DNA from 3 places in the Buttiauxella noackiae genome. Region 3 is predicted to be linked to each of the others. Evidence: predicted binding sites of a transcription regulator. Region 3 holds the regulator's gene; each other region holds the start of a gene.

What was found. Region 3 encodes LexA, which represses DNA repair genes until DNA is damaged. Its sites were predicted from a motif close to TNCTGTATGTACATACAGNA; they were not measured.
Region 1: IX31_RS04750 (metal-dependent hydrolase) is a predicted target of LexA. The motif match lies at 8,223-8,242, and genes of this name have one in related genera.
Region 2: IX31_RS05035 (DinI-like family protein) is a predicted target of LexA. The motif match lies at 5,399-5,418, and genes of this name have one in related genera.

The regions. Positions count from the first base shown of each region.
Region 1 is NZ_JPRU01000001.1:1,042,524-1,052,782, reverse strand. Features, by position in the region: gene nadE (ammonia-dependent NAD(+) synthetase) at 1-515, opposite strand, end outside; gene osmE (osmotically-inducible lipoprotein OsmE) at 790-1,131, shown strand; one part of gene IX31_RS22765 (IS3 family transposase) at 1,238-1,589, shown strand; one part of gene IX31_RS22765 (IS3 family transposase) at 1,589-2,493, shown strand; gene katE (catalase HPII) at 2,537-4,795, opposite strand; gene cedA (cell division activator CedA) at 4,953-5,192, shown strand; gene IX31_RS04760 (tetratricopeptide repeat protein) at 5,272-5,958, opposite strand; gene IX31_RS04755 (L-cystine transporter) at 6,090-7,481, opposite strand; gene IX31_RS04750 (metal-dependent hydrolase) at 7,615-8,205, opposite strand; gene kduD (2-dehydro-3-deoxy-D-gluconate 5-dehydrogenase KduD) at 8,319-9,080, opposite strand; gene hxpB (hexitol phosphatase HxpB) at 9,237-9,905, opposite strand; gene IX31_RS04735 (YniB family protein) at 10,073-10,259, shown strand, end outside.
Region 2 is NZ_JPRU01000001.1:1,098,444-1,108,702, forward strand. Features, by position in the region: gene IX31_RS05000 (CynX/NimT family MFS transporter) at 1-948, shown strand, start outside; gene IX31_RS05005 (CTP synthase C-terminal region-related (seleno)protein) at 949-1,656, opposite strand; gene IX31_RS05010 (2-thiouracil desulfurase family protein) at 1,811-2,305, shown strand; gene IX31_RS05015 (hypothetical protein) at 2,364-2,669, opposite strand; gene IX31_RS22215 (YqaE/Pmp3 family membrane protein) at 2,848-3,006, opposite strand; gene cspE (transcription antiterminator/RNA stability regulator CspE) at 3,289-3,498, opposite strand; gene IX31_RS05030 (MltF family protein) at 3,863-5,329, shown strand; gene IX31_RS05035 (DinI-like family protein) at 5,436-5,678, shown strand; tRNA gene IX31_RS05040 (tRNA-Thr) at 5,955-6,030, opposite strand; gene IX31_RS05045 (DUF1003 domain-containing protein) at 6,179-6,703, opposite strand; gene icd (NADP-dependent isocitrate dehydrogenase) at 6,823-8,073, opposite strand; gene rluE (23S rRNA pseudouridine(2457) synthase RluE) at 8,208-8,840, shown strand; gene IX31_RS05060 (methylglyoxal synthase) at 8,835-9,332, opposite strand; gene IX31_RS05065 (NUDIX hydrolase) at 9,448-9,897, shown strand; gene mnmA (tRNA 2-thiouridine(34) synthase MnmA) at 9,966-10,259, shown strand, end outside.
Region 3 is NZ_JPRU01000001.1:1,838,451-1,848,709, reverse strand. Features, by position in the region: gene plsB (glycerol-3-phosphate 1-O-acyltransferase PlsB) at 1-2,430, opposite strand; gene IX31_RS08340 (diacylglycerol kinase) at 2,557-2,925, shown strand; gene lexA (transcriptional repressor LexA) at 3,034-3,642, shown strand; gene dinF (MATE family efflux transporter DinF) at 3,717-5,048, shown strand; gene IX31_RS08325 (CsbD family protein) at 5,206-5,415, shown strand; gene zur (zinc uptake transcriptional repressor Zur) at 5,508-6,023, opposite strand; gene IX31_RS08315 (cupin domain-containing protein) at 6,129-6,632, shown strand; gene IX31_RS08310 (conjugal transfer protein TraF) at 6,804-8,111, shown strand; gene dusA (tRNA dihydrouridine(20/20a) synthase DusA) at 8,206-9,204, shown strand; gene IX31_RS08300 (quinone oxidoreductase) at 9,417-10,259, opposite strand, start outside.

The sequences.
Region 1 (10,259 bases), 800 kb from region 3:
GTGAAGAAGCCGGTCACCGCTTCTGCGCCGTGGTCAGTACCCACAACAACACCTTTGGTCATGCCTGCAATGCTGTATTGCGCTTTCATGCGCTCACGTGCCTTTTCGTTGCCGCGAATAAAATCGCTCAGCTCAATGCCCGCTTCGCGCAGCGCTTGTTCGCTCGCCAGCACAGCACCTTTGATATTCACGGTTAATACGCGGTCTGGCTGGATAAAGGCGATAGCATCCTGGCAATCTTGCTCATCGGCCTGAACGCCAAACGGCAAACGTACTGCGATAAACTGGTAACTTTCGTCACCGGTCTCATCACGCAGTTCATTGATGGCAAGCTGGCAGAGTTTACCGGTAAGAGTTGAGTCCTGGCCGCCGCTAATACCCAGCACCAGCGACTTAATAAATGAATATCTTTTCAGGTACGACTTCAGGAAATCAACGCTGACACGAATTTCGTGTTCCGGGTCGATCTGTGGTTTCACCCCTAGTGCCTGGATAATCTCTTGTTGCAGAGCCATTTAACCCTCCGGTGCAATTTACCTGCGCATACAGGTAGCAAAAGTCAGATTTGTTAAAACTACCCGTTTGTAGTTAAAACGACAAGGCTCATGGGAGAGTGGTTTTGCCGTTTGGTGTGATTTAGAGCTATTTGGTACGTTCTGGAGCTAACCTGGTGTTTTGTTTAATAATCCTAAAATTTGTTCATTTGGTCTGCTTAGTTGAAAAATGCGCTTTTATATTCCAGGCTTATCTAACACGCATGAGCAATACCCTGAAAAACGAGGATAAAATATGAACAAGACTTTTGTAGGAATTTTAAGCGCCGCAGCGGTTATGACAATGTTGGCTGGTTGTACCGCGTATGACCGCACTAAAGATCAGGTTGCCACTCCTGTTGTTAAAGATGTGAAAAAAGGCATGAGCCGTCAGCAAGTTCAGCAAGTCGCAGGCAAACCGTCTTCAGAAGTGACCATGATTCACGCTCGTGGTACTTGCCAGACTTATATTCTGGGCCAGCGTGATGGTAAAACAGAAACCTATTTCGTCGCGCTTGATGATACCGGACATGTGATGAATTCGGGTTATCAGACTTGTGCGGAATACGATACCGACCCGCAGGTTAAACATAAGTAATTCCCTCTTTAGTAAAAAAGCCGTCACGTTTGTGACGGCTTTTTTATGGTCACTGACCCGTCCTGAATAGCGTTGACACGTTCCTGACTTAAATCCGGAGAACGTGATGATGACTGAGTTCAAACGCACCCAACGTGATTATCCTCTATCCTTTAAAATAGCCGTTGTTGAGCAGGTTGAAAAAGGCGAGATGACCTATAAACAGGCCCAGCAGCGGTATGGCATCCAGGGGCGCTCCACCGTTCTTGTCTGGCTGCGTAAATATGGCCGGCTTGACTGGAGTCCCGGACTTCCTGACCTGGTGAAGAGGAAACGGCCTGTGGCTCAGACGACTATCCCGCTTACACCCGAACAAAGAATCAGGGAACTTGAAGAACAGCTTGAGCTGGCGAACCAGAAAGCGGAGTTTTTTGAGTCGATTATCAATGTCCTGAAAAATGATTACGGGGTGAGTGTCGTAAAAAAGCGGCACGGCAAGTCCTCGCGCAAAGTCCGGCCCCCAAAATAACCGTTACGCGCGCATGCCAGTTCCTGGGGCACAGCAGACAGGCGTGGTATCAGGACAACACAAGGCGCAGAAAACGCCAGGAACAACATGCCCGGGTTCTTGCGTTTGTTACCCGCGTCAGGTGTCGTCAGCCGCGAATCGGTACGCGTAAACTGCACTATCTGCTGAACACTCAGGCCGATAACATGCTGAATATAGGACGAGACCGTCTGTTTAACCTGCTGAATGAATACCGGCTCCTGGTGCCAGTGAAACGGGCGTATCACAAAACCACCAACAGCCACCATCGCTTTTACCGGCATCCTAATTTGCTGAAACCCGGCCCGGGACAGGTTACCGCCCTTGAGCCAGAGCAGGTCTGGGTTGCCGACATTACGTACCTTCCACTGCTCAGTGGCACAGCTTATCTGAGTCTGGTCACAGATGCCTGCTCCAGAAAAATCATGGGTTATCATGTCGGGGAAAACCTGCAGACAGAAAATGTGGTAAAAGCGTTCAGACAGGCTCTGAGGCGAAGAAAAACGACGGGGTCCCTGGTTCATCACTCTGACAGAGGACTGCAATACTGTTCAGTGCTTTATCAGTCAGTCCATGAGAAAAACGGGATAACCTGTTCAATGACCGATGGTTATGACTGCTACCAGAATGCGCTGGCTGAGCGAATAAACGGGATCCTGAAAAATGAGTTTTTACTCTCGCGTCCTGCAGACCTGGCGCAGGCCCGGGAAATGGTAAAAGAATCCGTGGCGATTTATAACCATGAGCGGCCACACCTGGCCCTGAAATACAAAACGCCCGATGATGTTCATCAGGCGTTTTACAGACAGAAAACTGTCAACGTATATCAGGACTAGTCACACCTTTAAACCACCTCCTCCGGAGGTGGTGATTGATTTGCTACGCGGGCAGATGGGCAATTTTACTGTCGCGTGCCCAAACCCGATGGGCGGCGAGAAGTTTAAGGAATTCACTGGTGAATTTGGCAGTGACGGTGTCACCTTCAACCACACCTTCTTCTCCCTGTGCATCTATACCCAGTTTCTTTTTAAACTGGCGCGCATCTCCAGCCAGGCCAATGACTTTCAAATGTTTATACGCCTCCAGCAGATAGTAGGCGGCATCGCCGTTATCCAGAATGGATTTCAGGTCGCCCCCCGGCACAATCACCGCATCCACCGTTACCGACGGTGAACCTGTGAAGGTCGCCGCGATAGGCAACAGGGAACCATCGTCTGCGCTGATTTCACCCATGCGCGAGAAGAGCAGTTTGGTATGCACGCCTTGCGCTTTTAACGCCTTCATGGTGGCTAATACATCTGTGGCTTTAGTGGTTTCATTCAGTAGAATCGCCACCACACGCCCTTTCACTGTGCCGCTCGGCACCGCGTACAGACTCAGGCTCGGATCTTTCTTCAAGCCGTTCACATCTTTTGGCGGCGCGACGTGCATCTGTTCATCAGACAGTTCGATACCCAGATTTTCCGCGACCGGTTGGGCAAGGGAAATATCGATATGTGTCAGATGATCCAGCACTCTTTCGCGGATATACGGCCTTGCGACTTTTGATAATTCAAAGCTAAACGCGTTAATAATATGCTGCTGCTCGACAGGCGTCTGACTTTGCCAGAACAGGCGAGGCTGAGAATAATATTCCCCGAACGACGGGCTGCGCTCACGAACTTTATGCCCCTCGATGCGTTCCTGATAACTTTCAAAACCACCCCGTTTAGGCCCCGGAGGCGTCTCTCGTGGCCAGTTATCGTTGATGGAGTTTGGCTCGTAGTTGGCTGGATTGCTGTCGATATCCATGCGGTGCATGCCGTCACGCTGGAAATTGTGATAAGGGCAGGTCGGGCGGTTTATCGGTATTTCATGGAAATTTGGCCCCCCCAGACGGCTGATTTGGGTATCGGTGTAGGAGAATAAACGCCCCTGCAATAGCGGATCATTACTGAAATCCAGCCCCGGAACGATGTGGCCTGGGTGGAACGCCGCCTGCTCGTTCTCGGCGAAGAAGTTGTCCGGGTTACGGTTGAGCGTCATTTTGCCCACCAGATGAACCGGCACTAATTCTTCCGGAATTAATTTGGTCGGGTCGAGCAGATCAAAATCGTATTTAAATTCATCTTCTTCCGGGATTAATTGCAGGCCTAATTCGTATTCCGGGAAATCGCCCGCTTCAATAGATTCCCAAAGATCGCGACGGTGGAAATCGGGGTCGCGGCCTGTTAGTTTTTGCGATTCATCCCAAACCAACGAGGCTTTACCGGCGGTCGGCTTCCAGTGGAAACGCACGAACGTCGCTTTACCCTCGGCGTTGATCATGCGGAAAGTATGGATGCCGAAACCTTCCATGGTGCGATAGCTGCGCGGCAGGCCACGGTCAGACATCGCCCAGATGACGTTGTGCAGCGTTTCGGGTTGCAGGGAGACATAATCCCAGAAAGTATCGTGGGCGCTGCCGCCTTGCGGGATAGCCCAGTGTGGCTCGGGTTTTACGGCGTGGACGAAATCCGGGAATTTATGCGCATCCTGAATGAAAAAGACCGGCGTATTGTTGCCGACTAAATCGAATATGCCTTCTTCGGTATAAAACTTGGTGGCGAATCCGCGAATATCGCGCACCGTGTCGGCTGAGCCTGCACCGCCTTGTACGGTAGAGAAACGCACAAATACCGGCGTGATTTTATCGGGATCAGAAAGGAAATCTGCTTTGGTCACTTCTGCCATATTTTTGTATGGCTGGAAATAACCGTGCGCCGCAGAACCACGCGCGTGGACGATACGCTCGGGAATACGCTCATGGTCAAAATGGGTGATTTTTTCCCGCAGGATAAAATCTTCCAGCAGTGTAGGACCGCGTGTACTGGCACGCAGTGAGTTCTGGTCATCGGCAATGCGCACACCCTGGTTGGTGGTGAGAGGGAAGTTCTCACCATTTTTGCGATGAGGATCGAGCGATTTAAGTTTTTCGTTTGAGGTATCAGGGCTTTTAAAACTCCCCGGTGCGGTAGGTTGCGCTCCCGGTGGGGATGGCTCAGCGGAAGGCTGGTGAGATCCATCTTCAGGTGCCAGTGAATCCATACCAGGCTTTGACTCGTTAGCGTCATGTACAGGTGCACTGTGATTCGAAGGGTGCTTATCGTTCTTCGACATTGAACTCATCTCCTGTTTTAGTTCTGCTATTAATGGGCCTTTTATGGCCAAAACAGCTTTAACTATAGAACAAGGTCATCTCAACGCGAGACGAGAAGGGGCGTTCTCCGCTATCATAGCGAAGTTGTTCATCAATTTAGTTTTGATTCCATTGCCTATGAAACCTTTGCGCCAACCGAATACTCGTCCCGTTCTTACGTACCAACCGCGTGTTGAACCCGCACCACCGGCTCATGCCTTGCGAGTGGATGGGTTTAAGGATGTGTGGCTACTACGCAATCGCTACGTGGCTTTTGTACTGGTAGGGAATGCGTTCCGTCAGTCACCGCCCTTTACCTTACCGGAATCGGCACAACGTTGGGCAACACAGGTCAGACATGAAAATGAGATTTACTGAGAGAAGAACGAGCTCAGAGCTGTTTTAAGAAATATGAATTTAAAGGCCTGCCGGGTGCAGGCCCTGCAACGAAAATAACTTATCCGCCGTTACTGATCCGCTCAAACTCTTCGCAACCGGTATCAAAGCCTTCAGTGCAACTCAAATTCAGCCACTGCAAGGCACGCTGTTTATTGACAGCGATAAAACCTTTTTCGCCATTTAAAAATAGCATTCCAGCCCAGTACTCGGCATAACCCGTGCGGGAGAGTGCAGAGCTGCGTTTAAACCAGAAAGTGGCTTTTTCATCATCTTGCGCAGCCCCTACACCGTTGGCGTAGATCAACCCTAGTAACATTTGCGCATCGACTGCTGAGTCACTTTCTATATCCTGCGAGGCGCTTTCCAGCAGTGTAATGGCCCTCGGGTAATCGGGTTTACCCGCTTGTGTATTAACGAAAATACGCGCCAGAGTCACTTTCCCTGCCAGGCTACCTCGTTGTACGGCTTGTTCTGCTAACGACTTAGCCTGCTGATAATCTGCAGTGGCGGGATCATGAATTTTGAGTTGGGCCAGTAATGCCATGGCATCGGCATCACCCTGAGCCGCTGATTTGGCAGCCCAGCTTTCAGCCTGCTGATATTCACCGGCGCTAACCAAAGTATCGGCAAGATAGAATTGCGCGCGGCTATCACCTTGCTGCGCATGTTGTAGATAAGGGCTATCGAGATTTTCTGCCCAGACGCCAGAGACACAGAAGAAAAGTAGAATGGAGAGTCGTTTCATTGAGGGAAGAGGTCCGTAGAAGGCTAAAGTATTTTGGCACCCTGAAAGGGGCTCTAAGTTATAAATAAAAAACGGTTCCCTTTTACAGGAACCGTTTATTGTCGCAGATTCTACGGTGGTTTTGCTACTGATTAGCGATGTGCCAATTCCGCTTCTTCATCGCTATTGAGTAATTCTTTATCCGTCTGTTTCATCAACTGGCTGGTGATAGTACCCGCAGTCATTGAACCGCTAACGTTGAGTGCGGTACGACCCATGTCGATAAGTGGCTCAACAGAAATCAGCAACGCGACCAGTGTGACCGGCAAGCCCATAGCTGGCAGAACAATCAGGGCTGCGAAGGTTGCACCGCCACCGACCCCTGCAACACCTGCGGAGCTTACGGTTACGATACCAACCAGAGTGGCAATCCATATAGGGTCCAGTGGGTTAATCCCGACTGTTGGCGCGACCATCACTGCCAGCATGGCAGGATACAGGCCAGCACAACCGTTCTGGCCAATTGTGGCACCAAAGGACGCCGCAAAGCTTGCGATGGACTCAGGAACACCCAGACGGCGAGTTTGCGCTTCAACGTTCAATGGAATGCTGGCTGCGCTAGAACGACTGGTGAAGGCAAATGTCAGGACAGGCCAAACCTTGCGGAAGTATTTCAGCGGGCTGACGCCGTTTACGGCCAGCAATACTGCATGCACGCCGAACATAATTGCCAGACCCAGATAAGACGCAACCACAAAACTGCCGAGCTTGATGATGTCTTGCAGGTTTGAACCAGCAACAACTTTAGTCATCAGTGCAAGTACACCGTATGGCGTCAATTGCATGACCAGACGTACCAGCTTCATTACCCAGCTTTGCAGCGTATCGATCGCAACCAGAACACGTTCACCTTTCGGTGCGTCGTCTTTCAGCAATTTCAGAGCAGCGACACCCAGGAAAGCGGCGAAAATGACCACGCTGATGATTGAGGTTGGATTCGCCCCAGTCAGGTCAGCAAACGGATTCTTCGGCACGAATGACAGAATCAGCTGCGGCACGTTCAGGTCAGCCACTTTGCCCACATAAGTGGTTTCAATGGTACTCAGACGGGCTGTTTCAGCAGTACCTTGTACCAAACCTTCAGCCGTCAGGCCGAACAGGTTGGTAACTAACACGCCAACAAGTGCTGAAATCAAAGTGGTAAACAGCAAGGTTCCGATGGTCAGGAAGCTGATTTTCCCCAGTGAAGAGGCATTATGCAGACGAGCTACCGCGCTCAGAATTGAGGCGAACACTAATGGCATGACGATCATTTGCAACAGTTGTACATAACCGTTACCAACGATGTTAAACCACTGGATAGATTGTTTAAGTACCGGGCTGTCTTCGCCATAAATGGTGTGCAGCGCAAGGCCAAACACGACGCCCATTACTAAACCAAGTAGTACTTTCTTTGCCAGACTCCACTGTTTGTGGCGAGTTTGCGCCAGCAACAGCAGCAGAATAACGAACACGATAACGTTCGCTATAAGTGGAAAATTCATCCCCGTATCTCCTGAGTGTTTTTTAAATAGATGGACTGATTGCCATCTTTATTCTGTAAATCGTACCAGAAGCTTAGAGCGACACTTATATTCAAAAGGAATTGATTATTACATTTTGAGTGGTTTCGTCTAATTATTGTGCCGAATGGTGATTTAAAAGACTGTTGAAGGTCATTTGCATGGAAATTATCACCTGTGATGACCAACGCACCGCACTGTTATCGGGCAAACTTTGCGGCATCCACACTGCCAAACCAAAAAGCGCCATACACAAAACGCGTTCAAGTTGGTTGCCTTTTTGCGGTCTGACAATCGGAAAGCGAAAGCGCAAACGGCATGGCCATAGCAGTGGAACTCCAGCAGGGGTAAGCATATCTGCCAGAATATGGCTCAAATAACCCAACACCATACCTTGTAGCGCATCGGCGGGAATAACCCAGCTTTCAGGGACTTTAAGATAGAACAGTGCAAGGCTTGCAAACACCGCAAACAAACTGTGTGTGAAGCCCCTATGACCGCAGGCACGGGCGATAGGTTTAGAAATCCATGGCAGACGCTGGCCCAGGAACGACTTTGGATGATCGATATCTGGTAATAAGCAGGTCAGAATGGCTGATGGCACAATATGCCACCAGTCTCCTTGAGCAAGCACGGGCGTGAGTTCGGCGTTTTTCGCGAAAACTGCGCAGGCAATGGAAAAAAGAAGATGGCCTTCCGCCGTCATGATACTACCTGGATGAAAACTGTCGATTCATACAGTATAGGGATTTTATACAGTAGACGGAAGAGGTGACGGCGTAACATTTTGCAACCGCCGGTTACCCGGCGATAGCCTATTTAGCGGGCCAGCCAGCCTCCGTCGACGGCAATGGTATATCCGTTGACGTAATCGGACGCACTTGATGCGAGAAAAACTACCGGGCCTTGTAGATCCGCGGGAACTCCCCAACGGCCTGCTGGAATACGGTCAAGTATTTCCTGGCTGCGGACTTCGTCATCACGCAGTTGCTGAGTATTGTTGGTAGCCATATATCCGGGGGCAATGGCATTCACATTAATATTGTATTGTGCCCATTCGTTTGCCAGAAGTCGTGTGACACCGAGCACCGCGCTTTTTGATGCCGTATAAGAGGGAACACGTATACCGCCCTGGAATGACAACATTGAGGCGATATTAATGATTTTCCCGCTACCACCTTGCGTGATGAATTGTTTTGCTACCGCCTGAGAGAGAAAGAACACTGATTTAATGTTCAGGTTCATCACGTCGTCCCAGTTTTTCTCACTAAACTCAAGAGCGTCTTCGCGGCGAATGGTGCCCGCGTTATTGACCAGGATGTCTATTTTCCCCATCCCAGACACGGCTTGTTCGATGATACCTGGTATAACCTCGTGCTGGCTTAAATCGGCCTGGATGGCGAGAAAACGTCGCCCTAGCGCTTCCACTTTTTGCGCGGTTTCGTGCGGAGTTTTGCGGTTCACACTAACGATGTCACAACCAGCCTCAGCAAGGCCGATCGCCATTCCCTGACCCAGTCCAGTATCACAGCCTGTGACGATTGCGACTTTACCCTGCAGATTAAAAGCATCGAGAATCATAGTTACCCCGGTATCCGGAAAAGCGCATATGCGCGTGTAAATAAAGAATAGATACGGGATGGAGGAAATTCAAATTAATATGAAATGGCGTTTCAATAATTTTGACGGAGGTATGATTTTGAGAAAGGTGCGGGGAGCCCCGCACCTTATAAAATATTAGCCAAGCAGGTGTTCGGCACGTAATTCAACCAGTGACGGGAGTTTTACGTTGGCAAGGCACCAGCGCACATCAGCATGGTTTTCTTCGGCGGGAACCACGATTGAACGCATACGCGCAGCTTTTGTAGCAATCATCCCATTTACGGAATCCTCGAGCGTCACACAGGCAAGGGGATCAACACCTAATTTTGCTGCGGCATCCAGGTAAACCTGAGGGTGCGGTTTGCTGTAAGTCAGGTGTTCAGCTGAGGCGATGGCATCAAATTGGTCACGCAGATCAAACAGTTCCAGAACACGTTCAAGCATATGCAGAGGTGATGCAGAAGCTAAACCTACTTTCAGCCCCTGTGCTTTGCACAAAGCAACGGCTTCACGCACGCCAGGCAAGAGAGGGCGTTTTTCTTCAACTAGGGAGATGGCACGGGTAATGACTCGGTTAGTCACTTCTTCACGCGTTGGGCCATTCCACGGTTGATGGGCGAACCACAGGTCGACAACCAGATCGATACGCAAACCCAGGGTATCGGGCAGTTCGCAACGGCGGGAGATATCCACACCAATGCTTGCCATAACCTCCAGTTCGGCTTCATCCCACAGCGGTTCTGAATCAATTAGCAAACCGTCCATATCAAAAATTGCAGCTAAAATTTGGCGAGTAACAGCCATTTATCGACTCCTGTCATTTATGTATTAAAGATAAGATCTCTAATCAATAGCTGGAATTATCTGAGGATGCCACCGCTTTGTGAAATTCGTCCGTAAAGCTCAGGCGAAATCACACCGGACAAGGTAGACTTTGTGCGTACAAGTTACGTCTTAACCAAGGGGAACGAATGACGTATCAACAAGCTGGACGCATTGCCGTACTCAAACGTGTGGCTGGCTGGGTGATTTTTATCCCGGCAGTAATTTCTACACTGATTTCGATTTTGAAGTTTATGGATGCGCATAGCGAAAAACAGGCGGGCATTAATGCCGTGATGCTGGATTTTGCTCATGTCATGATCGAGATGATGCGTT
Region 2 (10,259 bases), 740 kb from region 3:
CTGATTATCTGTGGAGGGATCGCGCTGCGCTCTGCGGGAAACACCGCATTCTTGTATGTTGGCACAGCGATTATCGGTTGCGGTATTGCGATGGGTAATGTGCTATTACCCGGCCTGATTAAACGTGACTTCCCAGGCCAGGTCGCACGCCTGACTGGCGCGTATTCTCTAACAATGGGTGTTGCTGCGGCTATTGGCTCAATGTTTGTCGTCCCCATTGCTCAGCACGGCTACGGTTGGCCAGGCGCACTAATGGCGCTGATGATCTTTCCAATCGTTGCACTGCTGATTTGGTTACCACAGCTATCCAATCACACCACATCAACACTGAGTACCAGCAAAGCGCTACATAGCCGTGGCATCTGGAGCTCGGCTCTTGCCTGGCAAGTTACGCTATTTTTGGGAATTAACTCGTTAATTTATTACGTGGTGATTGGCTGGCTGCCTTCAATACTCATCAGCCACGGTTATAGCGAAGCACAAGCAGGCTCCCTGCACGGACTAATGCAGCTTGCAACTGCAGCACCAGGTTTGCTGGTTGGCATGATCTTAAGCCGCCTGAAAGATCAACGAGGGATCGCGATTCTTATGGCATTACTCTGCGCCATCAGCTGTATCGGCTTGCTGTTTGTACCAGGCCTCGCCAGTATCTGGGTGGTGATATTTGGCTTTGGCTCCGGCGCAACAATGATTTTAGGCCTGACGTTTATCGGCTTACGAGCGAATAGCGCACACCAGGCGGCGGCTCTCTCAGGCATGGCGCAATGCGTTGGGTATTTATTGGCTGCATTCGGGCCACCAGCAATGGGGAAAATACACGACCTTTCTGGCCAATGGAGCCTTCCTTTGTTGGGATGCGCGATCCTTGCGTGCGTGATGGCGGTATTTGGTGGTTTCGCCGGGCGTGATGCGGAGATCAGCCCAGCGCGTTCTCATCACTCCTCCTGATTAATGCTGCGCCGCTATGAGCAAAGCCTCAACCAGTGGCGCAGGTTTATCCTTCAGGGCATTACGCTCATGCTGGAAAAGCGTACCGACGAAGAAAGGATGCCCCCTTAACTCAACGACACGAATATCACCTCGTTCATCCCAACCGGTGGCGTGTAGTTCAGACAGGCTTAGCTGTTCGGCAAAATTTTCAGCTATCCCATAATTACAATGGTAGCCTTCCTCAATTCTCGCCCTGCCATACGCTTTAGCAATGATTGAGTTGGCTTCGAGTTTTATAGCGTCGGATTTCTCCACCAGCGAACAGATGAGTGGCGCAATAACCAGGCGGCCCTGGCTTTCAGTTTCCGCATGACCAGCATCTTCCCAGCCCATTACGTTTCGCGCGTATTCGATAATTGCATGCTGGAATCCACCACAGGTTCCAAGGAACGGAATCTGGTTCTCACGGGCAAAACGGATGGACAAAAAAGCCCCCTCTTCATTCCGATAAGGGCTGGCTGGAACGCACCAGATGGCGTCATACCCCACCAGGTCTTCCGGACTCGTGACTTCTGGTGTTGGCAACCAATCGTAGTCAGCAGTAACGCCAACATATTCAGCAGCATTATCTAAAGCAAGAGGAATAGCCTGATGTGCAATGACCGCAGGGTTATAGTCACCAACCAGCGCAATGCGAAGAGTTTGTTTCAAAGGCAATGGGGGCATTTAATTGATTATCCTTATGTTTAGTAACTTCTGCTACATAAGGAATGATAGAGTATGCCGTTACCTTCTGCCTTGCAACGCCCAAAATTAGCAGGGTGGCGACGGCACTGCACACTGTAGTACCGTGCATCTTTCCATACATTTACGTGATGCCATGAAAACAAAAATACTGGTTAGTGCCTGTCTGATGGGCTTTAAAGTTCGCTATAACGGGCAAGCCAAACCACTGCTTACCCGCGTGTTAGAACACTGGCATCAAGAGCAACGATTGGTTATTCATTGCCCTGAATTAGCAGCAGGGCTTACAACACCGCGCCTACCCGCAGAACTGGTGGGGGGTGATGGTTTTACGGCTCTTATGGGGAATGCAAAAATCCAGGAAAGTGATGGTACGGACGTAAGTCAAAGCTATCTCCTGGCCGGATGGCTTGCGTTAAAAACAGCACAAGAATCAGGATGCAGACTAGCATTGATGACCGACGGTAGCCCAACATGCGGTAGTCAGAAGATTTATGACGGAACTTTTCAGGGGATTACCCAACCGGGAGTCGGAGTGGCGGCCGCATTACTGCGACAAAATGGTATCGAAGTTTACGCCGAAAGCGAACTTCCCGCGTTGATTGCTCGAATTGAAGAATTAGAAGGTTAAAAAAATAAAATCAATGATGGCAACTGCGTTTTAACTGCCACCTGTCGCCATCATCCAATCAAAATACTGCCAGTTCTTCATCAAACTCTGGCAATAATGTCTTATCAAGCGGCATCAGGTATTCTGCCCGCACAAAGGTATAGCCTTCGCGCCCATCAAAAGCCACTACATTGCCAGTCACCAGCCACAATGGATGAGTTGCATCACGTGGAAGTTGCGTCATAACTCCCGTCACCGGATTTATAAAGCTCTCACCAGGCTCACACAGTCCAAAAAGCTCGACTGATTTACCCACGTTTACGCGCCCGGCTGCAGTACGGGAACCAATAATCATTGCCAGCATTCCCGGTTTTAGTTGAAACATAAAGCGACTCTATAGCTCGTTAAAAATTGGCTATATCAGAACATTCCTAGATTAAAATGTAAACAGGCCGCTTTCACCCAATGAAAGGGAATGATGTAAAGAGGCTGTGCCGGTCGCGTGCAGCGCAACTTGAACCATTGCAGAACTCGCAATAAACCAACAAGCCTGTCTTATTTTATTAATCGCGGGTTTGCACCCAAAACGCATGGATTACGCCTGGAATATAACCTAATAAAGTCAGGACAATATTTAAAAGAAATGCCCAGCCGAATCCCTTGCCTAACAAAACGCCCAACGGGGGTAAAATAATCGTAAAAACAATACGCCAAAAGCCCATAAAAAAACTCCAGTTATTAATGCTACCTACAATCAAATAAGTATATTTCACTACCAGCATAGTCGACTGAGCGTAAACCAACCGAGGGTGTATCGTTAATTAATGTAAATAACAGATATGCACATACAAATATTATGTGATTGATTACCTGGATAAAAAGAAGGGATTTTAAGGATTACAAATAACAAAAAACCCGCACATGGCGGGTTTATTCACTTCGACTTATCGGCTCGGGTTATTCACCGTCTTCGCATGCGTCAGTCTTAGTATGCGTTAGCAGTCTTACAGAGCAACAACGTTAGTTGCTGAAGGACCTTTAGCGCCGTTCTCAACAGAGAACTCAACTTTCTGGCCTTCGTCCAGAGTTTTGAAATCATTGCTCTGAATGGCAGAGAAGTGAACGAACACATCTTTGCTACCATTGTCAGGAGTGATGAAACCGAAACCTTTTTCTGGGTTAAACCATTTTACTAAACCAGTCATTTTAGACATAGATACTTCCTCGATATTTTATAGCCATTTAATATGGCGAACGTGGTCTGTATTGCAGAACGTTTCTTATTTAGGCACTTAGGAGGAGACTCACGAAGAAGGGGTATCTGATGACTTGATAGCGCTTGAACTGAGGACTGCTTTACTAAAACTGCTTTCATAAGGTCTGTCTTCCAAACCGATGACGCATTTACTCATAGTCGCGCATTGGAAGCAAGAATTATTTTCAAATAATAATTTTCTCATCCAGGCCGCAAACCGCCCTCTATGGCTTTCTATGGCTTTCTATGGCTTTCGCCCATTAATGTATTGTGCGTTTTTTAATCAAGTTATCATGCGCGAGCTATAGTTAAACAGTGTCCGGTTGGAAGGTTTAGATGGTGTAGCAATGATCCGCTTGCTGCTTGTAGTGCTATTGATCACAGCGGTTTTGCCGATGACGCACGCAGCCACCGAAGACCCCCCTTTGAAATTCGAAACCAAAGTTAATACTGTTCTGGGTGACTTTGATGTGATGCAAAAAAGGCGCGTCGTGCGCGTTTTGATTCCATACAGTAAAACTTTCTACTTTATAGATAACGGCGGGACGCAACGTGGTGTCATGGTAGAACTGATGCAAGAGTTTGATAAACAAATTAACAAGGGCCTAAAACCCTCCCAGAAAACACATCTTCTATTTATTCCGACCGCTCGTGATCAACTTATCCCCCAACTCATCGCCGGGCATGGCGATATAATTGCAGCTAATTTGACGATTACCGAGGAGCGCGAAAAACTCGTCGACTTCAGTGCTCCATTAGCAAAAAACGTCCGTGAAGTCGTTATTGCCAGTAGTAAAGCACCTCAATTAAAGAATGTTGAATCCCTTTCGGGTAAGTCCCTGTATGTGAACCCCTCGACCAGCTACATTTCCAGTATTGATGCACTAAATAAAAGCTTAGTTGAGAAGAAGCTCCCTCCGGCAGTCGTCATTAAAGCCCCTGGTAATTTTGAGCCAGAAGATATTCTGGAGATGGTGAATGCCAATCTTGCAGATTACACCGTCGTTGACAGATACCTGGCGCTATTATGGAAGCAAATTTACCCTAATCTGGTGGTATATGAAGACATTACGCTTCGTAATGATGGTTCTATCGCATTGGCTATGCGCAAAAACTCCCCGCTTCTGCGTAAGCAATTAGATAAATTCACCACGACACATAAAATTGGTACTTCATTCGGAAATCAGCAAGTTTATAAATACTTACGCAATACAAAATGGGTGAAAGATTCTCGCTCGCAAGAAGAATTAGATAAGTTTTACCAGGTAACCGAAATTTTCCGCAAATATGGTCAGCAATATAATGTCGACTGGCTATTGATGGCAGCGCAAGGCTACCAGGAGTCTCGCCTTGACCAGAAGGTGCGCAGTAAAAGCGGCGCGATTGGCGTAATGCAAGTGCTCCCTACGACCGGGAAAGAGTTAAAAGTCGGTGATATACGGTTAATCGACCCAAACATTAACGCGGGTGTGAAATATATCCGCTTTATGTGCGACCGCTATTTTGCGGACCAGCCTATGACCGAAATGAACAAACTCCTTTTCACCTTTGCTTCCTATAATGCAGGGCCAGCTAAAATTGCCCGTTTACGCAAAGAAGCCGAGGCCAAAGGTCTTGATCCCAACATCTGGTTTAACAATGTCGAACGCATTGCACAGCAGCGCATTGGCAATGAAACCGTGCAATACGTGAGTAATATCTTCAAGTATTACATTGCTTATCAATTAATCATGGAACAGATGAAAGCACGTGGACACGAGACTCCGCTTACCGGGCTTAAAACAGAATAACCCTCACATCACCCCTCTGCTGACGTTGTGTTTTTCGGGAACAGACTTGCCTTGAATACCGATATTTATTACTGTATATAAATACAGTTTTAGAAGGAGCATTTTAATGTTCGTTGAATTGGTTTACGACAAACGAAATGTAGCGGGCCTTCCCGGTGCAAATGAAAAAATTCTTGATGAACTGACCCGACGCGTTCAGGCCATTTTCCCCGATGCCGATGTCAGGGTAAAACCGATGCAAACTAATGCAGTAAACAGTGACTGTACAAAGAATGAAAAAGAAAAGATTAACCGTCTGGTAGAAGAGATGTTTGACGAAGCAGATTTTTGGTTGGTTTGTGAAGAGTAAATGTAGGCCGGCACAGTCGATAAAAACGTGGTTATTCCCGTTCTAAACTCCTGCTATCATCGGCACTACCCTAAATCAGGGCTATTTCCCAACAGGTTAAGCAATAATGAGAAAAACAACCGTAGTACTAATTGTGGTGGCAATCCTGGTTTGGCTTGCAAGCCAGCAAGGTTGGATCTAACCAATAAGAAGGAAGTGCTATCCACAGCTAGCCTTCCTTTTTTCACTAAAATACAGACGAAAAAAAACCACCTGAAAGGTGGCTTTTTTAATGTATGGTGCCGACTACCGGAATCGAACTGGTGACCTACTGATTACAAGTCAGTTGCTCTACCTACTGAGCTAAGTCGGCGTGGAAAACATATTATACAAAGCCGAGCCGCTATGCAAACCCCTGCGAATCGTTCGCTCAAAAATTCAACTTATTGATTTTAAATCAACCATTCACGACGAAATAACAACTTATTTGCTTAAAATTTGGCTAATGATTTGCGGCATTCTTACTTAACCAAATGTTTATGGAGCTGCTCAGTTATTATTTCTATACGTTCGGTAAGCTGTTTTGTCACCTTTGTCAGCTCTGTATTCATTTCGATTAATTTAATCATCTGCTCGGCCTGTTCAGCTGCAACTTTTAAACGTTTCTCATTGGCCTGAGCTAAATCCTCCCTGTGCAGAGCGTCAGCTTCCGCATGTGCCTTATCTCGTTCAGCCTGCCGCGTTTGTGCCAATAAAATAAGAGGTGCCGCATAGGCGGCCTGAAGACTGAATGCCAGGTTCAATAAGATGAAGGGATAAAGATCGAAATGGCTCACCCCTGTGATATTGAGCAAGATCCAAACTAAAACTATCAGGGTTTGTGCACCGAGAAAGAATGGCGTGCCGAAAAACCGGGCAAACGCTTCAGCTTTTAATGCAAACCAACTTTCCCCGAAGGTCGGCGCTAAGTGCTGATGAAGGCGATGGAAACGCAAATGGTCAGGATTCTTTATTGTACGAGCGGAGTCTTTAGTGATTATCGCCATTTTTAATAATCCTCAGCCATAACAAAGAGTAATGAAACCAAAGTTTAGCAGAGGAATAGCGTCCCAATAAAAAACGGGAACCCAAAGGCTCCCGTTTCAACATTAGCAAACTTCGCTAATTACATATGTTCGATCATCGCGTCGCCAAACTCTGAACATTTCAGCAGTTTAGCGCCTTCCATCAGGCGTTCGAAATCGTAAGTTACGGTTTTAGCGTTAATCGCGCCTTCCATACCTTTAACGATCAGATCAGCCGCTTCGAACCATTCCATATGACGGAGCATCATTTCTGCGGAAAGGATGATAGAACCTGGGTTCACTTTATCCTGGCCTGCATATTTTGGTGCGGTGCCGTGGGTGGCTTCGAACAGTGCACATTCGTCACCGATGTTCGCGCCTGGTGCGATACCGATACCGCCAACCTGTGCTGCCAGGGCGTCGGAGATGTAGTCACCGTTCAGGTTCATACACGCGATAACGTCATATTCAGCAGGACGCAGCAGGATCTGTTGCAGGAACGCATCAGCAATAACGTCTTTAACGACGATCTCTTTGCCGGTATTAGGGTTTTTCAGTTTCACCCATGGACCGCCGTCGATCAGCTCACCGCCGAACTCTTCACGCGCCAGTTGGTAGCCCCAGTCTTTGAAAGCACCTTCGGTGAATTTCATGATGTTGCCTTTGTGAACCAGAGTCACGGAATCACGGTCGTTGGTGATTGCGTATTCGATGGCTGCACGAACCAGGCGTTTGGTGCCTTCTTCTGAGCAAGGCTTGATGCCGATACCGCAATGTTCCGGGAAACGAATTTTCGTCACGCCCATTTCATCACGCAGGAATTTGATGACTTTCTCAGCTTCAGCGCTGTCAGCTTTCCACTCGATGCCCGCATAAATATCTTCTGAGTTTTCACGGAAGATAACCATGTTGGTCAGCTCTGGGTGTTTAACCGGGCTTGGAGTGCCCTGGTAGTAACGCACCGGACGCAGGCACACGTACAGGTCAAGTTGCTGACGCAGAGCAACGTTCAGAGAACGAATGCCGCCGCCAACTGGCGTGGTCAGTGGCCCTTTAATCGCCACACGGTAATCACGAATCAGGTCCAGAGTTTCTTCTGGCAGCCAGACATCCTGGCCATAAAGTTGGGTAGATTTTTCGCCGGTATAGATTTCCATCCAGGAAATTTTCCGCTCGCCTTTGTAGGCCTTCTGCACAGCGGCATCAACCACTTTAATCATAGCTGGCGTCACGTCCACACCGATACCATCACCTTCAATGAAAGGAATGATTGGGTTGTGAGGAACATTCAGTTTGCCATCTTGCAGGGTGATCTTTTTACCTTCCGCCGGAACAACTACTTTGCTTTCCATTAACCTTCTCCTTCGAGCGCTTCTTTTTGTTAATGATTTGTAATGTGCGTGTCAATACTACTTGAATATCAGGCCCGCGCCAATCACTGGTGATTTCCGTTATAATGCGTTAATACCTAACGTCTGAAAACACTATGAATAAAACTTCTTTTAGAAACCAGCAAGTTAAACGATTCAGCACACAACGACCTGCCAAAAAACCACAGCATAGCGGACCGAAGCGGCTGGTTATCTTCAATAAACCCTATGATGTGCTACCGCAATTCACCGACGAATCCGGGCGCAGCACGTTGAAAGATTACATACCGTTACAAGGAATTTACGCGGCGGGCCGTCTGGATCGCGATAGCGAAGGCTTACTGGTGTTAACTAATGACGGCGTATTGCAGGCAAAGCTGACTGAACCAGGCAAACGCACCGGTAAAATTTATTTCGTGCAGGTTGAAGGTGTGCCGACGGAAGAAGCGCTGGAATCTTTGCGAAATGGCGTGACGCTCAACGATGGTCCAACCCTGCCAGCTGGCGCTGAATTAGTTGATGAGCCAACGTGGATCTGGGCACGTAATCCACCGATTCGTGAACGCAAGGCCATTCCAACCAGTTGGTTGAAAATCACTTTATATGAAGGGCGTAATCGTCAGGTTAGGAGAATGACGGCGCATGTCGGTTACCCGACGCTGCGCCTGGTTCGTTATGCAATGGGGACACTTGAACTGGCAGATTTAGCTCCGGGAGAATGGCGCGAAATCCCAATGGACGCGCTATAAAAGATGCTGAGTATGGACACCGTTTTGAGTCACATGAGAAACGCGGCTGCTCAGGAACGCATCGCCATCGGGCACCGTGATTTCCAGTGCCTGCTCAAATAACGATGAGTTAATCAGGAAATTTGCGCTACACGCGTTGCTGGCAATCGGGATGTTCCAGGCCGTTGCCAGCCGCATCAGTGCTTTGACATCAGAGTGATGTGGCACCGCGCTAAGCGGGTCCCAGAAGAAAATCAGTACGTCAATCTGGCCTGAAGCAATCAGATATCCGAGCTGTTGGTCGCCCCCTATCGAACCACTCATCAGCGCCAGAACGGATAACCGAGTGTGTGCCTGCAATAGGTTTCCGGTGGTACCCGTTGCATAGATGATATGGTGGCTAAGAGCCGTCTGGTTATCAACCGCCCAGTTCAGTAAGTCGGGTTTACAAGGATCGTGAGCTACTAAAGCGATACGTTTCTGTTGCGGCATAATACGCGTGGTAAGCTGCATGATGGTGCCCTCGTGGGATTTTTGAAATCCAACAAAGTATAGGTCACAGGAAAATATGTGATCCAGATCACTTTCTAATGATCGTACTAACGAATTTAAGACAGGATAAATAACGATGTTTAAACCGCACGTTACCGTCGCCTGCGTGGTTCAGGCACAAGGGAAATTTTTAATCGTTGAAGAAACAATCAATGGCAAAGCCACGTGGAATCAGCCTGCCGGGCACCTTGAAGCTGATGAAACGTTAATAGAAGCCGCTAAGCGCGAATTATATGAAGAAACCGGTATTTATGCGCAACCACAAACGTTTATCCGTATGCACCAATGGATAGCCCCGGATAAAACCCCTTTTCTGCGATTCCTTTTTTCTATCGATCTTGACGAACAACTCCCGACAACGCCACACGATAGCGATATCGATCGTTGTTTATGGCTCGATGCGCAACAAATTGTTAACGCTGATAATCTGCGCTCGCCGCTGGTTGCCGAGAGTATTCGCTGCTACCAACGTGCTGAACGTTATCCGCTCAGCATACTGGGCGCATTTAACTGGCCGTTTAGTTAGGGGTGATAGCTTTGGGGATGCGTGATAGAATACGCCGCCTTATAAGTTCAATGTCATGAGTTACTCCAATGTCTGAAAGCCCAAAAAAAGTGATCGTCGGGATGTCCGGCGGTGTCGATTCCTCCGTTTCCGCTTACCTGTTGCAACAACAAGGTTACAAGGTGGAAGGCCTGTTCATGAAGAACTGGGAAGAGGATGATGGCGAGGAGTACTGCACTGCTGCTGCTGATTTAGCTGATGCGCAAGCCGTTTGCGACAAGCTCGGCATTGAACTGCACACCGTAAACTTTGCCGCAGAATACTGGGATAACGTGTTTGAACACTTCCTGGAAGAGTACAAAGCCGGGCGTACACCTAACCCG
Region 3 (10,259 bases):
TTACTCGGTCGCAGCCTGCGACGTCGCACTCTCAATCGTCAAACGCACATCCGGCATAATCAGCTCTGCCAGCATCTGGTAGACCTTCATGGTTTCGGTTGGCTCTGCATCTCCGGTATCGCTGATATAGCCTTCATCGCGCAAGGTGAGTACCAGCGAGGTGAACACGGCTTTATCAAAGAACTCCGGCGCGTTAATCCCATGTAATACCGACAAACGTTGGGCGACGGTGCGGCTTTCGCGCTCCAGCGTCCCACGGTTGATGGATGGATTCGCGCTCAGCAGCCAGAAAGTAATGGCGTAACGTTGCAGTGTTTCGCGCACGCCTGCGGCCAGGAGCTGCATGGTGCGGGAACGAGCCGGGTTAATCAGCACTTCATCGTCAGTCAGCGTAACCAGTTCCTGACGTACAAACTCGTTGAGCAGTACCTCAATTTCACCGGCAAGCTCAGCTTTTTCCCAACGCAGGAACAGCTCAGCCTTCAGCATTGGGTAGAGAAGCTCGACCTGACGCAGTAGCTCGCTACGAGAAATGTGGCGATGCTGCGTGATAATTGCAGCCAGCAGAGAAGGCAACACCAGCATATGCAGGATGTTGTTACGGTAGTAAGTCATCAGCACTGCCTGCTCACGCGGCAGAATGATGATGTCACCAATTGTATCTTTCTCTACTTCAAACTTATTCATCTGCAACGCGTGTTCGATTAGCGCTTCTGCAGGCTGATCTGGTGCGGTAGCGTCCGGTGAATAGGGCACATTACGCAACAGGCTCAGGTAGCAGTTGAGCTGTTCGGTTAGTTGTTCGCGAGTCAGTGAACGCTGGCGTGATGCCAGTAGCGCGGTACAACACAGGTTCATGGCGTTTGCCGCGCCTGCATTGTTAATACGCACCATCAGTTCGGCAGCAATTTCATTAACCGTTGGCGTTAACCATGCCGGGCGGATGGCTTCAATCGGGTCGATTGAATCACGCCACTCAGGCACTCGCTGGTTGAGGAATGTCATCAACGGCATTGGTTCGCCGAAGTTAACATAGCCCTGGCCGAGGTTACGCAGCTTGCTCAGCCCACGCACCATCTGCATGAAGCTCTCTTTTTCTTTGGTCGCACCGCGCAGTTCTTTCGCGTAAGTCCCCACTTCCATTACATGCTCGTAGCCAATGTAAATCGGCACCAATGTAATTGGACGAGTACCGCCGCGCAGCATGGCCTGAATGGTCATCGACAGCGTACCGGTTTTCGGGTCAAGCAAACGGCCGGTACGAGAACGGCCACCTTCCACAAAGTATTCAACGGAATATCCACGGCTGAACAGCTCACCAAGATATTCACGGAACACGGTGGAGTAGAGTTTGCTGCCCTTAAAGGTACGACGAATAAAGAACGCGCCCAGGCGGCGGAAGATCGGGCCTGCTGGCCAGAAATTCAGGTTGATACCCGCCGCAATGTGCGGAGGAACAAGCCCCTGGTGATAGAGCACGTAAGACAGAAGCATGTAGTCCATGTGGCTGCGGTGGCAGGGCACATAGACAATCTCATGGCCGTCATGAGCCAGTTGGCGCACACGCTCAGCGTTATGAACGTTAATGCCCTGGTACAAACGGTTCCACGTCAGACCTAACACACGGTCGGTTAGACGAACGGCTTCATAAGAGAAGTTCGCCGCAATCTCTTCCATTAAGGCAACAGCATTTTGCTGCGCTTTTTCATGGGAGATTTTCTTGCTGCGCGCTTCATCTTCTACTGCACGGGCAATAGCTTTTGAGGCCAGAAGCTTATTAAACAGATCCTGACGTACCGGCAGACGCGGGCCAACAGTCGCTAAACGCTGGCGAGCAAAGTGCATACGCGCCACGCGTGCCAGTTTTTGGGCGATTTTTTTGTCTGTACCGTGATCGGTTGCCATCTGGCGTAGCGAAACTGGTGCAGAGAAACGCACAAAGCTGTCGCGCCCAAGCCACGAGACTGCGAAAAATTTCTGAATGCCGTTAAGCATTTTCAATGGCGGATTAACTTCGCCTTTTTCGCGGCCCGGAGAGCGGCCAAACATCACCGATACCGGCACCATCTGCACATCCAGATTTGGATTGCTGCGGTGTAAGTCGAGATAATCATGGAACAGCTTGATCGACTCTTCTTTTGGCGTGTAATAGGTGAACACGCGCGGACCGCCATGGATAAAGACATAGCGCGGCAATACCGCACCGTCGATCTCTAACGGTTCGAGAGGGTCGGGCAAGTTGTGCGCGAGGCATTGTGCGCGCAGGGTTAATAAGTCCGCCTTTGAGTTATAAGGCAGAACGTACATTATTGGGCGTGTGGGATCTAAGCCCAGTTCGGCTTGTGGATCAGCCGGAATGGACTTGCTCTTTACCAGAACGCCTAATGGTAAATTAAGTAATTTGTAGTAGATTCTTGGCCAGCCTGACATAAACGATGTAAAGCCTCAGGTTAATGATGCAAATTCGCCGCAAGAATATCAGAATCTCACCCAGATTTCTGTGGCGTTATAATTTTGACAAGCATTGATGCAAATAATTTGAAAAGGTTTCCCAAAATGGCGAGCAGTACCACTGGACTTACCCGTATCATCAAAGCCGCAGGCTATTCCTGGAAAGGGCTTAAAGCTGCCTGGATCAATGAAGCAGCGTTCCGCCAGGAAGGCGTTTCTGCCGTTATCGCCATTGCCATCGCATGTTGGTTAGATGTCGATCCTATCACCCGTATTCTACTTATCGGTTCAGTCGTGTTGGTCATGATTGTTGAGATTCTCAATAGCGCTATTGAGGCCCTTGTCGACCGTGTTGGCACTGATTATCACGAGCTTTCAGGACGCGCCAAAGATATGGGCTCGGCCGCTGTATTAATCGCAATTATCCTCGCGGTAATTACCTGGGTCACGCTGCTTTGGTCGCATTTGCGGTGATCTTTCCAGAATAGTTAAGTGCCTGGTTTTTTGCTTAATTTATGGTTCCAAATTGACCTTTGACTGTATATACTCACAGCATAACTGTATAAACACCCAGGGGGCGGAATGAAAGCGTTAACTACCAGGCAGCAAGAGGTGTTTGATCTTATTCGGGATCATATCAGCCAGACCGGCATGCCACCGACTCGTGCCGAGATTGCTCAACGTCTGGGGTTCCGTTCTCCGAACGCCGCTGAAGAGCATTTAAAAGCACTTGCCCGTAAAGGTGTGCTTGAGATTGTTTCTGGTGCCTCACGCGGCATCCGTTTGCTGGTGGAAGAAGTCTCCGGTATTCCGCTGGTTGGGCGTGTTGCTGCAGGTGAGCCACTCCTGGCACAGCAACACATCGAAGGCCATTATCAGGTCGACCCATCACTGTTTAAACCGAATGCTGACTTTTTGCTGCGCGTCAGCGGTATGTCGATGAAAGACATCGGCATTATGGATGGCGATCTGCTTGCGGTTCATAAAACACAGGATGTGCGTAATGGCCAGGTTGTTGTCGCGCGTATCGACGATGAAGTTACCGTTAAACGTCTAAAACAACAGGGCAATACCGTTCATTTGCTGCCAGAAAACAGTGAGTTTGAACCGATTGTAGTTGACCTGCGTGAGCATAACTTCTCTATTGAAGGGCTGGCTGTTGGGGTTATTCGCAACGGCGACTGGCTGTAAAATCTCTTCAGGTGATGCGCATTTAGAGTGCGCATCACCGTCTTAATTCTCTTTGATCTCCTTCAGGAGAGGTCATGCAATTATTCTCCACGGCGGATCGTGCGCTCTGGCGCCTCGCTTTACCCATGATTTTCTCCAACATTACCGTCCCGCTGCTTGGCCTTGTCGATACGGCTGTTATTGGTCATCTGGATAGCCCTGTTTATCTGGGCGGTGTTGCCATTGGTGCGACAGCAACCAGCTTCCTGTTTATGTTGCTGCTGTTTTTGCGAATGAGTACCACAGGGTTAACTGCGCAGGCTTTTGGAGCCAATAATCCCTCAGCGTTAGCTCGTGCACTAGTGCAGCCATTATTACTGGCACTAGGGGCTGGGGTGGCAATTGTCTTACTGCGTGATCCCCTCATTTCACTCGCTTTACAAATTGTCGGCGGCAATCAGGATGTGCTCGTACAAGCGCAACGCTTTCTTGAAATCCGCTGGCTGAGTGCGCCAGCCTCGCTTGCAAACCTCGTTTTACTGGGATGGTTGTTAGGTGTTCAGTACGCGCGAGCTCCGGTTATCTTGCTGGTTGTCGGCAATGTCCTGAATATCGTACTGGATGTGTGGCTGGTGATGGGGTTGCATATGGATGTTCAGGGGGCGGCGCTTGCGACTGTCACTGCTGAATACGCGACATTTATCATCGGATTGCTGATGGTGAAAAAGGTGATGGGGTTACGGGGTATCAGCTTTGAGATGCTCAAAAACTCGTGGCGTGGCAATGTTCGCCGCTTGCTGGCGCTCAATCGGGACATCATGTTGCGCTCGCTGCTGCTACAGGTTTGTTTCGCCTCAGTGACTATATTCGGTGCGCGCCTGGGCAGCGAAATCGTAGCCGTCAATGCGGTGTTGATGACGCTTCTGACGTTTACCGCTTATGCGCTTGATGGTTTTGCCTATGCCGTCGAAGCCCATTCCGGGCAAGCCTATGGTGCAAAAAATCGCGGTCAATTACTCGAGGTCTGGGGTGCGGCTTGTCGCCAGGCGGGTTTGGTCGCGCTGATGTTTGCCCTTGTGTATGCCCTGTTTGGTGAGCAAATTGTTTCTCTTCTGACGTCCATTCCCCAATTACAGCTCCAGGCCGATCGCTATCTCCACTGGCAGATTGTGTTACCCGTAGTCGGTGTCTGGTGCTACTTGCTGGATGGGATGTTTATTGGCGCGACAAGAGGCGCTGAGATGCGAAATAGCATGGCGGTTGCCGCTCTGGGTTTCGGGCTAACGCTCTTCACGGTTCCATATTTAGGCAATCACGGCTTGTGGCTATCCATCGCGGTGTTTCTGGCACTACGAGGCTTGTCTTTGGGGTGGATTTGGCGTCGCCACTGGCGGCAAAATAGTTGGTTTACCAATGTACAAATTTAAGCCATGTGGTTAAAGATTCTTAGTTTTATCCATACTGCCATATCCTTGGCTACAATTATTATCACGTCCAGCAGATAGTGGGTGTTAGTCGAACGGCAACACAATGGACGTTGGTAATTATTTAGCAGTTCTTAACCGATACGATGAGGATATTAATATGAATAAAGACGAAATCGGCGGTAACTGGAAACAGTTCAAAGGCACAGTAAAAGAGAAATGGGGCAAGCTGACTGATGATGATATGACTGTCATCGAAGGCAAACGCGATCAGCTAGTCGGTAAAATCCAGGAACGCTATGGATACCAGAAGGATCAGGCAGAGAAAGAAGTCGGTGAGTGGGAAACACATAACAAGTACCGCTGGTAATCAGCAACTCTCAGATGTGTGAAATCTCATAGGCTACCCGCCCAGGTACATGGAGGTACCGTTCCTTTCCCTTCCTTTCAAATCAACGCTGTTTAGCGCGACTTTTTCTTCGATTGAATTGAGTGATCATGCCCGCAAGCATCAGGATGGCTACAAGCTTCTACTTCTGCACACGCGCTGCATAAACCATGTGCCTCAATAACATTATGATGCAAAGCAAATCCTAGTTGGGCAGCCAGTTGGTGCATGATATCTTCCACACCTTCCGCACTACGTTCCTTCACCGCACCACATCGGTCACAAATAAACATTGCAGATGAGTGAATTGGCTGATCGATAAGATTGCACAACACATAGCTGTTGGTGGACTCTACACGGTGTATAAAACCTTGTTCGAGCAGAAAATCGAGTGCACGATACACTGTCGGAGGTTTAGCTTGCGGTTCGCTGGCACGCAGTAAATCCAGCAAATCATAAGCACTGATAGCACCAGCTTGCTGAGTCAGCAAACGCAATACTTCAAGACGTTGTGGTGTCAGGCGCACATTACGCAGCTCGCATAGTTTTTCAGCCTGCGCTAACACGTTTTGTGAAGTCGTGATGTCCATCAGTATTCCCCCGTAGATTAGCCCTACACTTTATCACAACGCACAAAAAACGCCGAGTGGTGCGCTTAGCCACAACCTTTTGAGATGACTATCCCGGAGTTTGTTATGAATAAACCTGATTGCATTCGCCACTGGAAGGAAATAGAAGGTGACGATGATTCGACTTATCCAGACAGTGCAGAACGGTTTTCTATTGGCGCACCGCTGGCCCGCAAGCTGGGTCTTAATCGTCTGGGAATTCATCATGAGCGCCTGCTACCTGGTCGTCGCACATCTTATCCTCATGCCGAAAGCAGCGAAGAAGAGTTTGCTTATGTGCTCGAAGGGCATCCACAGGTGTGGATTAACGGGCACCTTTACCCACTTGAGCCTGGCGATAGCGTTGGTTTCCCGGCAGGAACAGGCATATGCCATACCTTTATCAACAACACCGAGCATGAAGTCCGGCTGCTGATTGTGGGGGAGGCAAACAAAGCTGAGAACCGAATTTATTACCCACTAAACGCAAGCTATGCCGCACAGCGTCAGGATCGCTGGATTGATCACCCCCCGCAATTTTTCGGTCCACATGACGGTCAGCCTTCACGAAAACCGAACGGTAAACTATAAATAAGTTTGCATGGAAATTTTGAACTCATAATCCTGAAGGATAGAAACGGGATTCCGATGGGCGAAACAGCCCACTTTTCAGCCTTTTATTCACAGCAATAGTCCGCCTCTGTTCAGTCATAACTGGCAGGGGCAGTAATTACATCTGATTAACAGACGGACGTGTGGTGAATGAAAAAATTGAAAACTTTGGCGGCGTTTAGCGCCGCATCTTTATTTATGGCAAATCACGCTTCTGCGGCGGGCACCTGGTCTGAAGCTCGAAGTGATGCAATGGGTGGAACGGGTGTCGCTTCCGCGAGCTACGGAAGTGGGGTGCTTACGAACCCCGCACTGCTGGCTAAGGCTAAGCAGGACGATACTGTGACGGTGATTCTGCCGTCTGTGAGTGCACAAATTACCGATAAAGATAATCTGCAGGATCAGATTGATGATATTAGCGATAAGGTCAATCAATACAAAGATGTTATAGACGATCTTACCCTGCAGGATATCCTTTTTAACCCAAATGGTTCGCTCAATCAGCTTCAGGGGGCTGCGGGTGATTTGGCGGGTGAGCTTGAAGACCTGAAAGGCAAAACGGCGAATGCAAAAGCAGGTGCCAGCATCGCCGTAAGTATCCCAAACGATGTGCTGTCGGTGGCTTTTGTCGCGAAGGCTTATGCGCGTGCACACGTCAACTCTTCAATTGATCAGCAAGATATTGATTATCTCAATAGTATCGCAGACTCCAGGGCTGTGGCCCGGAGCGTTGCACTGGACGCAGCTGTTAATGGCTCCGATGTTATTACCAGCAATCTGAACTCTACCGCTTCTGGCCGTGCGGCAATCGTCTCTGATTACGGCGTGGCGATGGCGAAGCAATTTGATCTTGGCGGAGTGCCGGTTTCCGTAGGTGTTACGCCTAAGCTGCAAAAAACCTGGTTGTATAACTACACCACTTCGATTTATTCCTACAACAGCGATGACTGGAACAATAGTCGCTACCGCAATGATGATACCGGTTTTAACGTGGATGCGGGCCTGGCGGCCGATCTCGGCGAAAATTGGACGGTCGGTCTGAGCGGCCAGAACCTGATTTCGCGTGACATTGATACCAAAGATATTCTGATCACCAATGGCAGAACCGGTGAGACAACGAACTACAAAGACACATACCAGATTCGTCCATTAGTGACGGCGGGTGTGGCCTGGCATAACGATCTCATCACCCTTAGCGCCGATGGCGATCTCACCGAAACCAAAGGTTTCAAAAGCGAAGAAAACTCGCAGTACGTAGGCGTGGGGGCGGAAATTACTCCGCTGTCCTGGCTTGCCGTGCGTGCGGGTTATCGTGCCGACGTCAAATCAAACGACAGCAACGTCTTTACCGGCGGCGTTGGTTTTGCGCCATTTAATCGTGTTCATGTTGATTTAATGGGATTGTACGGCGAAGACCAGACGTGGGGTGCCGGAGCGCAGCTTAGCGTGACCTTCTGATAAATTTAGCCGTCGGGACGAGCGGGTGTCCCGACGCTGCTTTATGCTATAGTAGCGACCCTTTTTTAACCGTAGCCCGTAAATGCCAGCGCCTATGTCCTCACAAACTAACCAGACTCCTTTCCAGCCACATCGTTTCTCTATTGCACCGATGCTTGACTGGACCGACCGCCACTGCCGTTATTTTTTGCGTCAGTTATCAAGTCAGACACTGCTGTACACCGAAATGGTGACAACCGGTGCGATTATTCATGGCAAAGGAGACTATCTGGCGTACAGCGAAGACGAGCACCCTATCGCGCTGCAATTAGGGGGTAGCGATCCGGCTGCACTGGCTATTTGCGCGAAACTGGCGCAAGAGCGTGGATACGACGAAATTAACCTGAATGTTGGCTGCCCATCTGACCGCGTACAAAACGGCATGTTTGGCGCTTGTCTGATGGCTGATGCGCAACGCGTTGCCGATTGTATTAAAGCGATGCGTGATGTGGTTTCTATTCCGGTTACCGTCAAAACCCGTATCGGCATTGATGACCAGGATAGCTACGAATTTCTTTGCGATTTTATTGGCACGGTAGCCGGGAAGGGTGAATGCGAGATGTTTATCATCCATGCCCGTAAAGCCTGGCTTTCCGGTTTAAGCCCGAAAGAAAACCGTGAGATTCCGCCGCTGGATTACCCACGTGTTTACCAACTCAAACGTGATTTCCCACATCTCACAATGGCAATTAACGGCGGTATTAAAACGCTGGAAGAGGCGAAAACGCATCTGGAACATATGGATGGCGTGATGGTTGGGCGCGAGGCCTACCAGAATCCAGGTTTACTGACGGCAGTTGATCGGGAGATTTTTGGCCTTGATACGCCGGAAGTTGATACCGTTGCGGCGGTGCGTGCTATGTATCCGTACATTGAGCGTGAACTGGCAAACGGTACTTATTTAGGCCATGTTACTCGCCATATGTTAGGTCTGTTCCAGGGGATTCCTGGTGCGCGCCAGTGGCGTCGTTATCTGAGTGAAAATGCGCATAAAGCCGGTGCGGGGATTTCTATCGTTGAACATGCTTTGTCATTAGTCGCGGATAAGCGCTAATTTTTGCCGCAATAACCGTGTAAATTGCTAAGGTATTGCGGAGTTGATCACAACCTCGTATCTTTTCGGCTAAGTTTGCGGGTTACGGCATATCAATTATTTACCAAATCTGACAATATTACTGGGCTACGAAAAAACGAATTCATCGCGCTGTACCCTACATACAGAGCGAACAAAAAAGAATGGGCTTCCCTCGGGAGGCCCAAATTCTTTTATGGAATCAGTAAACTAGAGCCTTGCGTGCTGCGGCTCTCCAGTGTTGTATGAGCCAGAGCGGCATCGCTCAAGGCAAACTTCTGGTTTTCAGCCACATCCACTTTTATCACGCCGCTGGCAATCAACGAGAACAGCTCGTTGCAGGCTTCCTCAAGCTCTTCACGCGTGGTCACGTAACCATTGAGTGACGGACGAGTAACATACAGTGAGCCTTTCTGGTTCAAAATGCCCAGATTCACACCCGTTACCGGGCCGGAGGAGTTGCCAAAACTCACCATCAACCCCTGGCGCTGAAGACAATCCAGCGATGACTCCCAGGTATCTTTCCCAACCGAGTCATAAACTACGGCCACTTTTTTGCCGCCTGTAATCTCTTTTACACGCTCGACGAGGTTCTCTTCGCGGTAATTAATGGTCTGCCAGGCCCCTGCCTTTTTGGCGCTATCTGCCTTTTGTGCCGATCCCACCGTACCAATCAGTTTTGCGCCCAGCGCTTTGGCCCACTGGCAGGCAATTAGCCCAACGCCACCGGCGGCTGCATGGAACAGAAACACTTCATTAGGTTTGATATCGTAGGTTTTACGCAGCAAATAATAGACCGTCAGCCCTTTAAGGAAGGAAGCAGCAGCTTGTTCGAAAGAGATAGCATCCGGGAGTTTTGCAACTTTATCTGCCGGTACGTTATGCACACTGCTGTAAGCGCCGAGTCCGGACTGTGCGTAGACCACACGATCGCCAACTTTAATATGTGTTACCGCGCTTCCAATTTTACTGACTACGCCCGCAGCTTCAGTGCCGAGGCCGCTTGGCAGCATTGGAGGTGGGTATAAACCACTGCG